4 regions of the Colwellia sp. SU-HH00943 genome follow, and region 3 is predicted to be linked to each of the others. Evidence: predicted binding sites of a transcription regulator. Region 3 holds the regulator's gene; each other region holds the start of a gene.
What was found. The regulator FNR, encoded in region 3, switches genes on or off when oxygen is low (the NO sensors DNR and NnrR bind a similar motif). The targets are predictions, from matches to a motif close to TTGATCTAGATCAA.

Region 1: AC27GZ_RS05040 (HP1242/YdcH family protein) is a predicted target of FNR. The motif match lies at 1,544-1,557, and genes of this name have one in related genera.
Region 2: AC27GZ_RS10110 (nitric oxide reductase activation protein NorD) is a predicted target of FNR. The motif match lies at 1,708-1,721, and genes of this name have one in related genera.
Region 4: AC27GZ_RS12090 (FeoA family protein) is a predicted target of FNR. The motif match lies at 1,568-1,581, and genes of this name have one in related genera.

What each region holds. Positions count from the first base shown of each region.
Region 1 covers NZ_BAAJLW010000001.1:1,141,345-1,144,536, forward strand. The annotation lists gene glyS (glycine--tRNA ligase subunit beta) at 1-634, shown strand, start outside; gene lepB (signal peptidase I) at 737-1,396, opposite strand; gene AC27GZ_RS05040 (HP1242/YdcH family protein) at 1,632-1,877, shown strand; gene tusA (sulfurtransferase TusA) at 1,883-2,128, opposite strand; gene AC27GZ_RS05050 (transglycosylase SLT domain-containing protein) at 2,272-3,192, shown strand, end outside.
Region 2 covers NZ_BAAJLW010000003.1:379,153-382,344, reverse strand. The annotation lists gene AC27GZ_RS10110 (nitric oxide reductase activation protein NorD) at 1-1,644, opposite strand, end outside; gene AC27GZ_RS10105 (hypothetical protein) at 1,845-2,213, opposite strand; gene AC27GZ_RS10100 (cytochrome C oxidase subunit IV family protein) at 2,256-2,498, opposite strand; gene AC27GZ_RS10095 (cytochrome c oxidase subunit 3 family protein) at 2,550-3,149, opposite strand; gene AC27GZ_RS10090 (AAA family ATPase) at 3,165-3,192, opposite strand, start outside.
Region 3 covers NZ_BAAJLW010000003.1:134,821-138,012, reverse strand. The annotation lists gene AC27GZ_RS09140 (heavy metal translocating P-type ATPase) at 1-440, shown strand, start outside; gene ccoS (cbb3-type cytochrome oxidase assembly protein CcoS) at 455-709, shown strand; gene AC27GZ_RS09130 (sulfite exporter TauE/SafE family protein) at 709-1,425, shown strand; gene fnr (fumarate/nitrate reduction transcriptional regulator Fnr) at 1,513-2,232, shown strand; gene uspE (universal stress protein UspE) at 2,379-3,192, shown strand, end outside.
Region 4 covers NZ_BAAJLW010000004.1:96,465-99,656, reverse strand. The annotation lists gene parC (DNA topoisomerase IV subunit A) at 1-1,468, shown strand, start outside; gene AC27GZ_RS12090 (FeoA family protein) at 1,727-1,951, shown strand; gene feoB (ferrous iron transport protein B) at 1,982-3,192, shown strand, end outside.

The DNA of each region.
Region 1 (3,192 bases), on a different contig from region 3:
TTTAAGAAGAGCAGCAATAGGGGTTATACGTATAGTTATTGAAAAACACCTGAATTTAGACCTTGCTAGCTTGATTGAAGAAAGCATCAAGCTTTTTGGTGATAAATTAACTAACGAGAACACAGCTGATAATGTCCTTGATTTCGTTATGGGACGTTTCCGTGCCTTTTATCAAGAGCAAGGAATAGCAGTTGATGTTATTAATGCTGTTTTAGCGAAAAAACCAAGTGCGCCATTAGATTTTGATAAACGTATTAAAGCAGTGAGCTTTTTTGGTGGTTTACCGGAAGCAGCAACACTTGCAGCAGCAAATAAGCGTGTTGGTAATATTTTGGCGAAGTTTGATGGGCAGCTTTACGAGGCATTTAAATCAGATTTAGCAAGCGAACAGGCTGAGCAAGATTTATTTGCCGTTTTTGAAACGATAAGTTTAAAAGTTGCACCTTTAGTCGCAGATAAAAACTATCAAGCAGCATTAACAGAGTTAGCAGCGTTGAAAACACCTATAGATACTTTCTTCGATAGTGTGATGGTTATGAGCGATGATGAAGCGGTAAAAGTAAATAGATTAACTTTATTAAACGAAATTCGTAATAGCTTCTTTGCAATAGCAGATATCTCACTACTGCAATAAAGCACGAGCTAGCAAAGCTTTAAAATGAAAAGGGCATAACAAAATGCCCTTTTTTATGCCTGCTAATCAGTAAAGTAGAAAAGTATCAGCTAATTGAGCGTATCATATATTATATAGATCTTTAAAAAATCGATTAGCACGAGGAAGGTAATAGTTTTCATAGTTAAGTGAAAAGGCGATGCTGATTGCTTTTCCCTTCAATTCATGACGAGGAACGAAGCCATAGACACGTGAATCAGCGCTATTTCGACGGTTATCGCCAAGCACTAAATAATGGTTACTAGGCACTGTAACGGCATTAAAGTTACTCAGTTGATTACTCTTATTACTATCAACCTTAATAGCATGTTTGACGACACCTAAATGTTCAATACTAAAAAGTTGGTTTGAATCCTGATTTAACGGAGAATAAAGCACAGGTTTACCGTTAATAAATAACTTTTCATCCCTCATACTAATTACATCACCAGGAAGACCAATAACACGTTTGATAAGCCTGTTATCTGCAGCTTTAGATTCAAACACTGCAATATCACCACGTTGAGGCTCACTTGTTTTTAAAAGGGAAAGTTGACTAAAAGGCAGACGTAAATCGTAAGCCATTTTGTTGACCACGATTCGATCACCTTCCTTGATTGTTGGCTGCATAGATCCAGTTGGCACAGTATACCAATCAGCGATTGCACTTCTAAATACCGTCATTAAAACTATAAAAACAACGAATTGCTGATTATTTTTTAAAAGCTGTTTGATAGATTTCATCAATGAATATCCTTTAATTTAAACACTCAAATATAGAGTATGTATTTGGCGACTAGTTCGCTAAATACATATTTAGTTACAAAGGAGTGACATAATGGGTGAAGGAAATGAAGTGATAAAAAAGAGTAACAGAAAAAGGAAAGTGTATTGTGCTAGATCAAAAAGCTAGATAGATATCGGCGTAGAGTGTTAATTGAAAGGTATCAATAATAATTGAATCAGTTAGGAGAAAATTATGATCATAGAAAAGCATGATTTACACCACGAATTTCCAGAATTTAATGATGAAATACATCACTTAAAAATGAATGATAATCACTTTGCTCGTTTGTTTAAAGATTACCATGAAGTCAATCAAGAAGTTGTTCGTATCGAACAAGGTGTTGAAAACACAAGCGACGAGTATATTGAAAAAAGAAAACTACAACGCTTAAAATTAAAAGATGAGTTATTTTTTATGCTGAAAAAAGTAGAACTCTAGAACAATTAGAGCTTTTTAATTACGTATAAATACGGTTTTTCAGCTACTTGTTTGGCGATAAGTTCATGTTCCATAAAACGACAAAAACTGGGAATATCACGGGTAGTTGAAGGATCGTCACACTTTATTAATAAGGTTTCTCCACTCGCTATTTTTCTAATTTTTAAACGCACCATCATAACAGGCTCTGGGCAGCGTAAACCTAAAGCGTCTAAAAAATGATCGGCAGTTTGAAAAATAGTGCTTGTCATAACTTAAATAGTCTAATTTATTAAAAAAAAGGTGTAGACTAGCTATTGTACTGCATCTATAAACGAATTCAGAGTAGTTAAAACTAATAAATTTATAGATAATCTATACTAGAGAATATTAAAGAGTTTACGATATCAAACCCATGACTGTAATTAGAATAAATTTGCTGTGCTGGCTAGTTATAGCTTTAGTTATTAGTACAACGGTTTCTGCCAATGAACCATTACATTTAACTGTCAATAAAGCGCTACAAAAACAGTTTTTAAAAGCAGAGAAGCTAGTTAATAAAAGTAACTCAGCAGAATATCAGAGTTTATATAATCAATTACATTATTACCCACTTCAACCTTATTTAGATCAGAAAAAACTGATGGCTAACCTTCGCTTGTCTTCATCAAAAGAGATAATGAAGTTTTTAGATAAATATCAAGGTACACCACTGGATTGGCCGTTACGTAAAGCTTGGCTATCTTATTTAGCAAAAAAGAAGCAGACACAATTATTTTTAAATTTTTATAAACCCACAAGCAATGCCAAGCTTACATGCCACTACTTAAGATTTCAGCTACAGTCTGGACTCCCTGAGAGTGTTGTGCTGCCACAAGTGACTAAACTATGGGTTGTGGGTAAGTCACAAGATAAGGTTTGTGATCCTTTATTTGAACGCTGGCAAAAAACAGGGTATCGAACCAACGATGTTATTTGGCAGCGAGTTGAATTAGCCGCAGATGGCGGAAAGCACACACTACTTCCTTATTTAACCAAGCTATTGCCCCCTGAGCAGCAATATTTAGCAAAATTATGGCATAAAACACGCCGAGACCCTTCTATTGTAAGTAAGCTGAAATACTTCCCAAATAAATCAGTCAGAGAAACCCAAATTTTAACCTATGGTTTTAAACGATTAATTTGGCGCTACCCAGATACAGCCTTGAAGAGCTATAAAAAGGCGCAACAAACATTTACTTTTACTTCCAAGCAGCAAGTAGAAATAGCAGAAAGGTTTGCTGTTGCGCTGGCGTCAAAAAATCATAGTAAAGCGCGAGAATGGTTAGACAAGCTT
Region 2 (3,192 bases), 240 kb from region 3:
TCCTTCATAATGATCAATGTCATTAGGTTTACCATCAGTTAAAATTAATAATAATTTCTCAGTACTTTTTTGCTCTTCAATAACTTTGGTTGCTTGTCTAATAGCTGCGCCCATTCTAGTGTAGAACCCTGGACGAATTGCTTGTATTCTGCCACGAACATGATCGCTATAGGGCTCATTAAAGTTTTTCAACATGGTAAAACGTACGTTATGGCGTTTTACTGATGAAAAGCCATACATAGCAAAATTATCGCCTACCGATTGTAAAGCCTCGCCAAATAGTAATAAGCTGTCTTGTACAACGTCAATAACACGATGTTCATTGTCTAGATGAGCATCTGTCGACATAGATAAGTCGGCAAGCAAAAGACATGATAAGTCACGGTTATTACCACGAAATGATTTAAACAAGCCTTTTTCAGCTGTTGCCGACATTTTACTTTCAACATGAAAATCCAACCATGCGCCTAAATCTAACTCTTCACCTTGTGGTTGTGCTTTTAGCCAGTAGCGTACACTACGTAATTGTTCAAATTGTGCTTGTATTGTTTTTGCTAACTTTTGTAGTTTTATCGGTAACTTTTGTGGCTTAGCATCTCGAGGAAGCATAGGCTGTAATAAACATCTATCCGGTTGTAATTGTTGCTTTTTATATTCCCATTCAGGTAAAGAGATGCCATCTCCCAAGGGAATATCATCTTCAGAAGCAGAAGGTAGATCTAAATCTATCTTAATTTGCCCACTTCTTTGCTGTTCTTGTTGTTTTGATAAAGTAATTACATCTAAATCTTCTATGGTACTTTGGCTATCTTCATCATCATCACTATCATCACAACCACGATCTAGCTTAGAGAATTCACTCCAAGAAAACATACTCTCTAAACGAAAAATCATCATACCGTGCTTTTCATTGGGTGAATCAACCCGCTCAGCTTTTTTACGACTGGTTTCTGTTTTTTTGGTGATTTTATTTTGTTGATTGCTTTCTGATGTTTCAGGGGATTCTTTATACTCAGGGCTAACTAAACTATCGGCTTTTGCTGAAGGATATAACCATAAGAACACAGCTTTTGGCGCAAAATTAACTAAGGGAAATTCAGTCACTGTTCCAGGTTTTAATAAAGCTTGAACAATGGCTTTCTCCATTGCTTGCTCAGCTATTGGTAGATCATCAATAGCAGGTCTTTGATCAACAAAAGCTTTAGCTAATTTTTGGTAACGTAAGCGCATTGATGGAAATTTTTCCAAAACATTCACAACAAGTGATTGATTGTCGTTTGCCCAATGATTGAACTTTCCTTGATGATTTGCAGCCAGTACTGCCAACCAAATATATAAATCGTAGTTAAGAGATTTCTGTTCAAAAATGGCGAGTGATTCGGGTAATCGTAAGCTTTCATCATCTTGCCATGCTAGAGAAATCTGTTGATTGTCACCTGATATTTTTTGTAAAAAACTTTTTCTTGTTAAATATTCTCGTGCGCTTGCCGCTTCTACACGCTTTACCGCATTACCGCCCAACGCTCTAAACACGACCCCCACTGATTTACTGACTTCATCAAAGGTGACTCTAGCCAGATCATATTCAGGATTAGCTTTTCGAGTGATATATTTATGCCAAAGACCACCAACCCACTCTTCCATTAAAATTCCAGTAATTTAACTATTTTTCATAGCCAAATTGTAGCAAGTATTTATCCCCGCAATGTGATGTGTATCAAATGATTAGTGTTTAAAGACAAGCTAAATAAATCACAAACTAAAAAAGGAAGCCAAGGCACGGAAGTAAAACCGCTAATTTAAGCCACAAAAGTAAGCAGCAAAAGTAAAGAGCTCAAAGCTACTTAAAAAATAGGGAGTTTTTTTGCCATGGCTCGCGCTAAATTGAACATGCCTATTAAAACAAAGCAAGCATGCATCGTGACAAAATAAAATATAACAATCATTAACGAGGTACTAAATTGGCTTGAATAAAACAGATAAAATATTGGCGCGATAGCAAGTAATACACCTGCAAATGCTGAGAGTTGAATACTTCGATATAAGTGTATTTTGTTATAGTTTGATAAGTGAATTTTATTTGATTTTCCTTGAGATGACTTGTACAAGTAATACAGTAAAACGAAGAAACTCAGGAGGGGTAACAGTAATAGATTTGCTAAATATAAAGACTGGTAGATTATCGCAAAGCTGTTGTTTTCATTAGACTTCATAGACTAAACCTGCCTTTATATCGCTAGTTGTCGACTAAGTAATTATATTAGATAAATTAGTGCAATGATAATTGGTAATACAATAACATAGGTTAACAGCAAATTTCTCCAAAGTGTTGGTGCATGTTTTAACTCCATAAAAATATCTGTTATTTGTTGCCCTTTTAAACAGGTTATCAATAAAACACAGATAATCAATAAATGGTTACTCTTTGAAAACACCTCAAGTAACTCACCTATCCCCACAGAAATAAGGGTTAAAATGAGTAAAAATAACCAACTCATGGTTAATATTCTACGGGTTAAACTTTTATACTTTAGCAAAATCATCTTTCATCAAATAACATAAATAATTGGGAAAAGAATAATCCAAAGCATATCAACCATATGCCAATAACTCGCACCTGATTCAAAGCCAGAAATATTGGTTTTGTTATAACCATTTTTAAACGCTTTAACACCAACAAACCCCAAAATAACCATACCCAAAAGCACGTGCATTAAATGGAAAAAAGTGATCATAAAATACAAAGTAAAAAAGGTATTAGTTTCAATGTCTATACCTAATTCAAATAAAGAAAAATATTCCCAAATTTTCACAAAAATATAAATACAGGCAAAAAGTAAAGCCACAAGCAGTAAGTTCGCCGCTTTATTACCACGATTTTGATACATAGCATTGAGTGCGATAGCGACAAAATAACTGCTGGTGATCAAAGCAATAGTATTTATTAACCCTGCATTTTGGTGTAATTCAGCTTTCCCTAAACTGAACATCTCAATATTTAGTTGCTCTGCAATAGCAAAACCGATAAATAAGATTGCAAAAACAGTGAGTTCAGCCAAAATAAAAAACCACATCGCTAAATCGCCAGGCAATCGTTTTTTATCCGCTGTCCATTCAGATTGACTACACTTAACAATTCCTTTATTCATATCAATTCATATTGATCATTTTTCATCAAAATAAATTCTAGCA
Region 3 (3,192 bases):
CACAGCAATTAGCAATAACTAAGTCACACGGAAACCTAACCGCTACCGATAAAATGGAGATGCTTTATAGTCTTCAAAAACAAGATGATGCAAAAGTTGTTATGGTGGGAGACGGTGTTAACGACTCACCTGTTTTTGGTGCTGCACATATTTCTATGGCCATGGGCTGTGGTACAGATATAGCCAAAAGTGGTGCCGATGTAATCCTATTAAATGACCAACTATCAAGTGTAAATACCTTAACAAAAGTCGCGCTAAAAACACGTCGTATTATTTTTCAAAACTATTTATGGGCCTTTGGTTATAATGCTATTGTTTTACCGTTAGCAGTTGCTGGCTATATCACACCTTATATGGCGGTAATAGGCATGTCTGCTAGCTCTATTTTGGTTATTACGAACTCACTACGTTTACTAAGAAAAGTTAAACAAGAAAAGTAAAATAAGAGTCTTATATGAGCATAATTTATATTTTAATCCCAATTGCTGTCTTACTTACCTGTATTGGAATTTACTTATTTTTTTGGGCAGTAAAAACTGAGCAATTTGAAGATCTTGAAAAACAAGGGATGAGCATTCTGTTTGATGACAATGAAGATAACACGATAAAAAAAGACAATAATCCAAATACAGTAAACAAAGAACAACAGACGGCCAACGAACACAAACCTGGAATACAAGAGCCTGAAACACAAGAGCAGATAAAATAATGACCCTAGACTTATTGTCTGCTTTTATTGTTGGTTTACTTGGCTCAGGCCATTGTATTACTATGTGCGGCGGTATAACCACTATGCTAACCTCTGCACTCCCTGCTAATAAATATAGCAATCAAGTAATCCCTGTTAATTCTCAAACTCCTCCCTCCCCATCAAGAAATATTACCTTAATTGTTAGTTATAACGTTGGACGGATTATCTCTTATAGTTTTATCGGTGCCATTGTTGGCTATACGGGCTCAATTGCGGCTAAAAATATTGGCTTACCACTGGCTGGATTAAGAATGCTTTCAGCTATTTTTCTTATTCTATTAGGGCTCTATATAGGTCAGTGGTTATTATGGCTTAACCGCATTGAGGCGTTAGGACAAAAACTATGGCGTTATATATCACCTTTAACTAAAAAAGTTATCCCTGTCACAAGCCCTGTAAAAGCACTTTCGTTAGGCGCAATTTGGGGCTGGTTACCTTGTGGTTTAGTATACTCAACACTCACTTGGGCATTGGCCAGTGGCAACGCAATGACCGGGGCTAGCATTATGTTACTTTTCGGCCTAGGTACCCTCCCAGCACTACTAACGTTATCTCTAAGCTTTAACAGTATAAAAAGCCTACTAACCAATTCAAGCTTACGAAAAGTGATGGCGTTAACATTAATATCATTTGGTATTTATAGTTTTATTGTTGCATATCACCACATGTTCTAATACCATAGTCCAGTCCTGTATATTAGGGTTAAGACCTTATTAAAAAAGAGTTTAGGTTATTAAAAACTCTACAAAAAAGAGTAACGCATGCAAAATAAAAGTTGCCCAAGTGCACAGCATATAAAGTGTCAAAACTGCAGTATTAGTGAACTTTGTTTACCTTTTACACTGAATGATCAAGAGCTTAATACGCTAGACGATATTATCGATCGTAAGCGCCCTATCCATAAAGGCGATAAAATTTTTACTGATGGCCAAGAGATGCACGCACTGTATGCAATTCGCTCTGGTACCTTTAAAACTTTTACCGTCAATGAACAAGGTGAAGAGCAAATTACTGGTTTCCACCTAGCTGGCGATTTATTAGGTTTTGATGCTATTGCTGATACTGAACATAAGAGTTTCGCTCAAGCACTTGAAACATCTATGGTATGTGAAATTCCTTATAACAATTTAGATACACTATCTAACACTATGCCGAAACTTAAGAAGCAAGTGTTGCGATTAATGAGTAATGAAATCCGTACCGATCAAGAAATGTTAACGCTGCTAAATCGCAAAAATGCCGAGCAACGGGTTGCCACTTTCTTAGTAAGTTTGAGTGAGCGATATCATGCTCGTGGATTATCTGCCACAGAATTTCGTTTAACCATGACACGTAGTGATATTGGTAATTATATAGGTTTGACGGTTGAAACCATCAGTAGACTTCTAAACCGTTTTCATAAAAATGGTCTAATCAAAGTTGATGGTAAACTCATTACAATTTTAGATATTGATGAACTCATTGATTGCGCAGAGCTATAATCCCTCATAATTCACTAGTGTTACTGACAGTAACACTAGTATCAAATTTTAAATAAATTGATTTAAAACAAGCATTAATTTCATACATTTGCTATAAACTATCTTAGGAATGGTTATATTGTAAATAAACAAAAGTGAGATTAATCATGGAAACCTACCAAAATATCCTCGCCGTTATTGATCCAACAACGGATGAACAGAAAGCCTTAAAAAGAGCCGTTGAATTAGCAGCAAGCATTACTGCTTCGGGTGATAGTAGTGTAAACGTCACTGCATTTTTAACTATCTTTGATTTTTCTTATGAAATGACCACAATCCTCTCTAGTGATGAGCGTGATGTTATGCGCCAATCAGTAATTAAAGATAAAACCCTTTGGCTTGAAAATATTATAAATGAAGTAAAAGGCGATTTAGACATTGACTGCCAAGTGGTTTGGCATAACCGCCCCTTTGAAGCTATTGTCGAAAAAGTAATACAAGATAACTACAACATTGTCATTAAAGGCACTCATCAGCATGACAAGCTCAAATCTGTCGTTTTCACGCCAACTGACTGGCATATATTACGTAAATGCCCTTGCCCTGTACTGTTAGTGAAAGAGCATGCATGGCCAGAGAACGGTAATGTTATTGCTGCATTAAATGTAGGCAGCGATGAAGAAGAGCACCGCTCTTTAAACATAAAAATTACCGAAGAGGCAAAACATTTAGCCTCATTAATTCAAGCGAATGTACACCTAGTAAATTCCTTCCCTGGTACCCCCGTCAACGTGGCGATTGAAATTCCTGAGTTTAACTCAACTGAATACAATGACACTATGCTCAAACATCATCAACAAGCAATGATTTCGCACGCGAACAAATTTGATATCAGCGTCATCAACACGCATGTTGAAGAAGGTTTACCTGAAACGGTCATTGAGCAAGTCGCTGACAAAATAGATGCCGAGCTAGTCGTAC
Region 4 (3,192 bases), on a different contig from region 3:
GGCACAAATGACCGCGAAAAAGCTGCCTATGGTGGTAGACCTTCGCGATGAGTCTGATCATGAAAACCCTGTACGATTAGTGATTGTGCCTCGCTCTAACCGAGTAGATACTGAGCAATTAATGCAACATTTATTCGCCAGTACCGATTTAGAAAAAAATTACCGCGTCAACATCAATATGATAGGTCTTGATAGTCGACCCGCGGTGAAAAATTTGCGTGAAATTTTAACGGAATGGTTAGAATATCGTCGTGAAACTGTGCGTCGTCGTTTGCAGTACCGATTAGACAAAGTGTTGGCTCGTTTACATATTTTAGATGGCTTATTAATTGCCTATCTTAATATTGATGAAGTTATTGAAATTATTCGCAATTTTGATGACCCAAAAGCAGAGTTAATGTCACGGTTTAGTTTATCTGAAATTCAAGCAAACGCTATTTTAGAAATCAAATTACGCCAATTAGCTAAGCTTGAAGAAATAAAAATTAAAGCTGAGCAAGATGAACTAAATAAAGAGCGTGAGCATTTAGAAAAAGTACTTAATTCAAAAGCACGTATGAACACGCTGATGAAAAAAGAAATTTTGGCAGCGGCTGAACAATATGGTGATGAGCGTCGCTCTAAACTTGTCGAGCGTAGTGAGGCAAAAGCATTAACGCAAAAAGATTTAGTACCAAGTGAACCAGTGACCATTGTTGTTTCGGATAAAGGCTGGGCTCGTTGTGCTAAAGGACATGATATTGATCCTGCGGCCATGAACTATAAAGCAGGCGACAGTTATTTATGCAGTGCAAAAGGGCGAAGTAATCGTCCGGTAGCATTTTTTGACTCATCTGGCCGAGCTTTCACAACTGATGCCCACACGTTACCGACAGCCCGAAGTCAAGGTGAGCCATTAACTGGGCGCTTCAACTTGTCTGCTGGCGAAACATTTGTGCACTGCGTTATGGCAAACGATGAAGATAAGTATTTGCTTGTTAGTGATGCAGGCTATGGCTTTATCAGCTCTTTCAGTGACATGATTTCACGAAATAAAAATGGTAAGGCGATGATTTCATTGCCGCCTGCTGCTAAGGTCATGACCCCACAAACGATTGACGATATTGATAGCGATTGTTGCTTAACCATTACTACAGAAGGGAGAATGCTTGTTTTTCCAGTGAAAAACTTGCCAATGTTAAGCAAAGGTAAAGGTAACAAAATCATAAATATTCCTTCAGCGCGAGCAAAATCTCGTGAAGAGTTTGTAACCTTATTAGCCATAGTCCCTGAAGGCGCAGCGGTGACTTTACATGCTGGAAAACGTAAACTGACCCTAAAAGCTAGTGATATAGAGCATTATCGTGGTGAACGTGGGCGTCGAGGAAATAAACTTCCTCGTGGCTTACAGCGCGTAGATAAGGTAGTTGTTGAAGCTGTTACGCCATTACAGGCAACTCAAGAAGAAGTTGATAGCAGCGAAGATTAGTGGACTAATAAACACTTTTATAAGTGATATTTTTTCATCTGATTAAAAACAAAAACACTTTGAGGCTTACGCCTTAAAGTGTTTTTTTTGAATACTTCCTTGATCCCTATCAAAAGCCCCTATTTATGAACATTGTTTTCATTGTCAGTGCTCAGCGCTTTGTGTAGAATCGTTAATAATAGTAATTCTCATTAACTTTAACTGCGTATAGTACTTAGGTTATTAAGGATTTAATTGTGTTAATAGACAGGTGAAGCCATGACATTAGTGGATTTAAGTAAAAATCAGGTAGCCAAAATTAGTGCTTTACCGCTTGATGAAACCCTAGCATCTCAATTATTAGAACAAGGTTTTACTTTACGCACTAAAGTCACGCTTGCCCATAAAGCGCCTTTTAATGGTCCACTCGCGTTTAAATTACATAATACTAAAATAAGTCTTCAGCGCTCTGTTGCAGAGCAAATAAAAGTAGTTTGCCTTTAAACTATTGATAATTTTTTATGAGTTTCCTTTATGAGTTGTTGTAATACTGATTCGCATGACGAACAGTCCCCTTTATTATCTTTAAAAAATAAACACTTTGCTTTAGTGGGTTTTGCAAACTCAGGAAAAAGTACCTTATTCAATGTCTTGTCCGATAAAAAACAAAAAGTAGGTAACTTTTCTGGTGTTACTGTTGCCAGTAAACAGTCGTCGATTACTCTACAAGGTCAACCTGCAACACTGTCTGACTTACCAGGTTTAAGTTCATTAACAAAGCGTGGAGAGCAGGGGGAAGACCTTTCAATTTCTCAAGCGTTTATCACTGAAAAACATATAGATTGTTTGATTAATGTTATTGATATTAATCAATTATCGAGACAGCTTTATTTGACGATGCAGTTACTTGAATTAGGCGTTCCTATGATAGTGGTGCTTAATAAAGTGGATAAGCAAGATGAACTTAGTCTTGATATAGATAAATTAAGTGAAGAACTAGGTTGTCCGGTATTTATTTTAAGCGCCAAAAAAACTGATGCTTTAGCTGTTTTTGAGCAAGGCTTGACTGACTCTTTACCTAAATTAAGTGACTGTAATAAAATAAAAAAAACAGACTTTTCTGAGCGAAATACCAGTATTCAAGCTAAGCAAGATTATATTTTAGATATGTTAAGTCGCGCTAATGCTAGTGTTTCACATAGTATTAACTTTAGTGATCGGCTTGATAATTTTGTTTTGCATCCAATCGCGGGTGTCCCAGTATTTTTAGGCATGATGTATTTACTCTTCATGTTTGCGATTAATGTTGGTGGCGCTTTTATTGATTTTTTTGATATTCTCAGCGGCACAATATTCGTTTCTTATCCTTTGCACTTTCTTGCGCCGCTAGACTTACCTCAATGGCTGTTAACCATCGTTGAGGGTGTCGGCGCAGGCATACAAACTGTTGCGACTTTTATTCCTGTTATTGTTTGTTTATTTATTGGCTTGCTGATATTGGAAACTTCGGGTTATTTGGCCAGAGCAGCATTTGTTGTTGATAGTGTTATGCAGAAAATCGGCTTACCTGGTAAGGCCTTTGTACCACTGATAGTTGGTTTTGGCTGTACTGTACCTGCTGTTATGGCAACTCGAGTTTTAGATAGTGAGCGAGAACGTATTACCACTGTGATGATGTCGCCCTTTATGTCTTGTGGTGCTCGCTTACCTGTTTATGCCTTATTTGCTGCTGCTTTCTTTCCTGA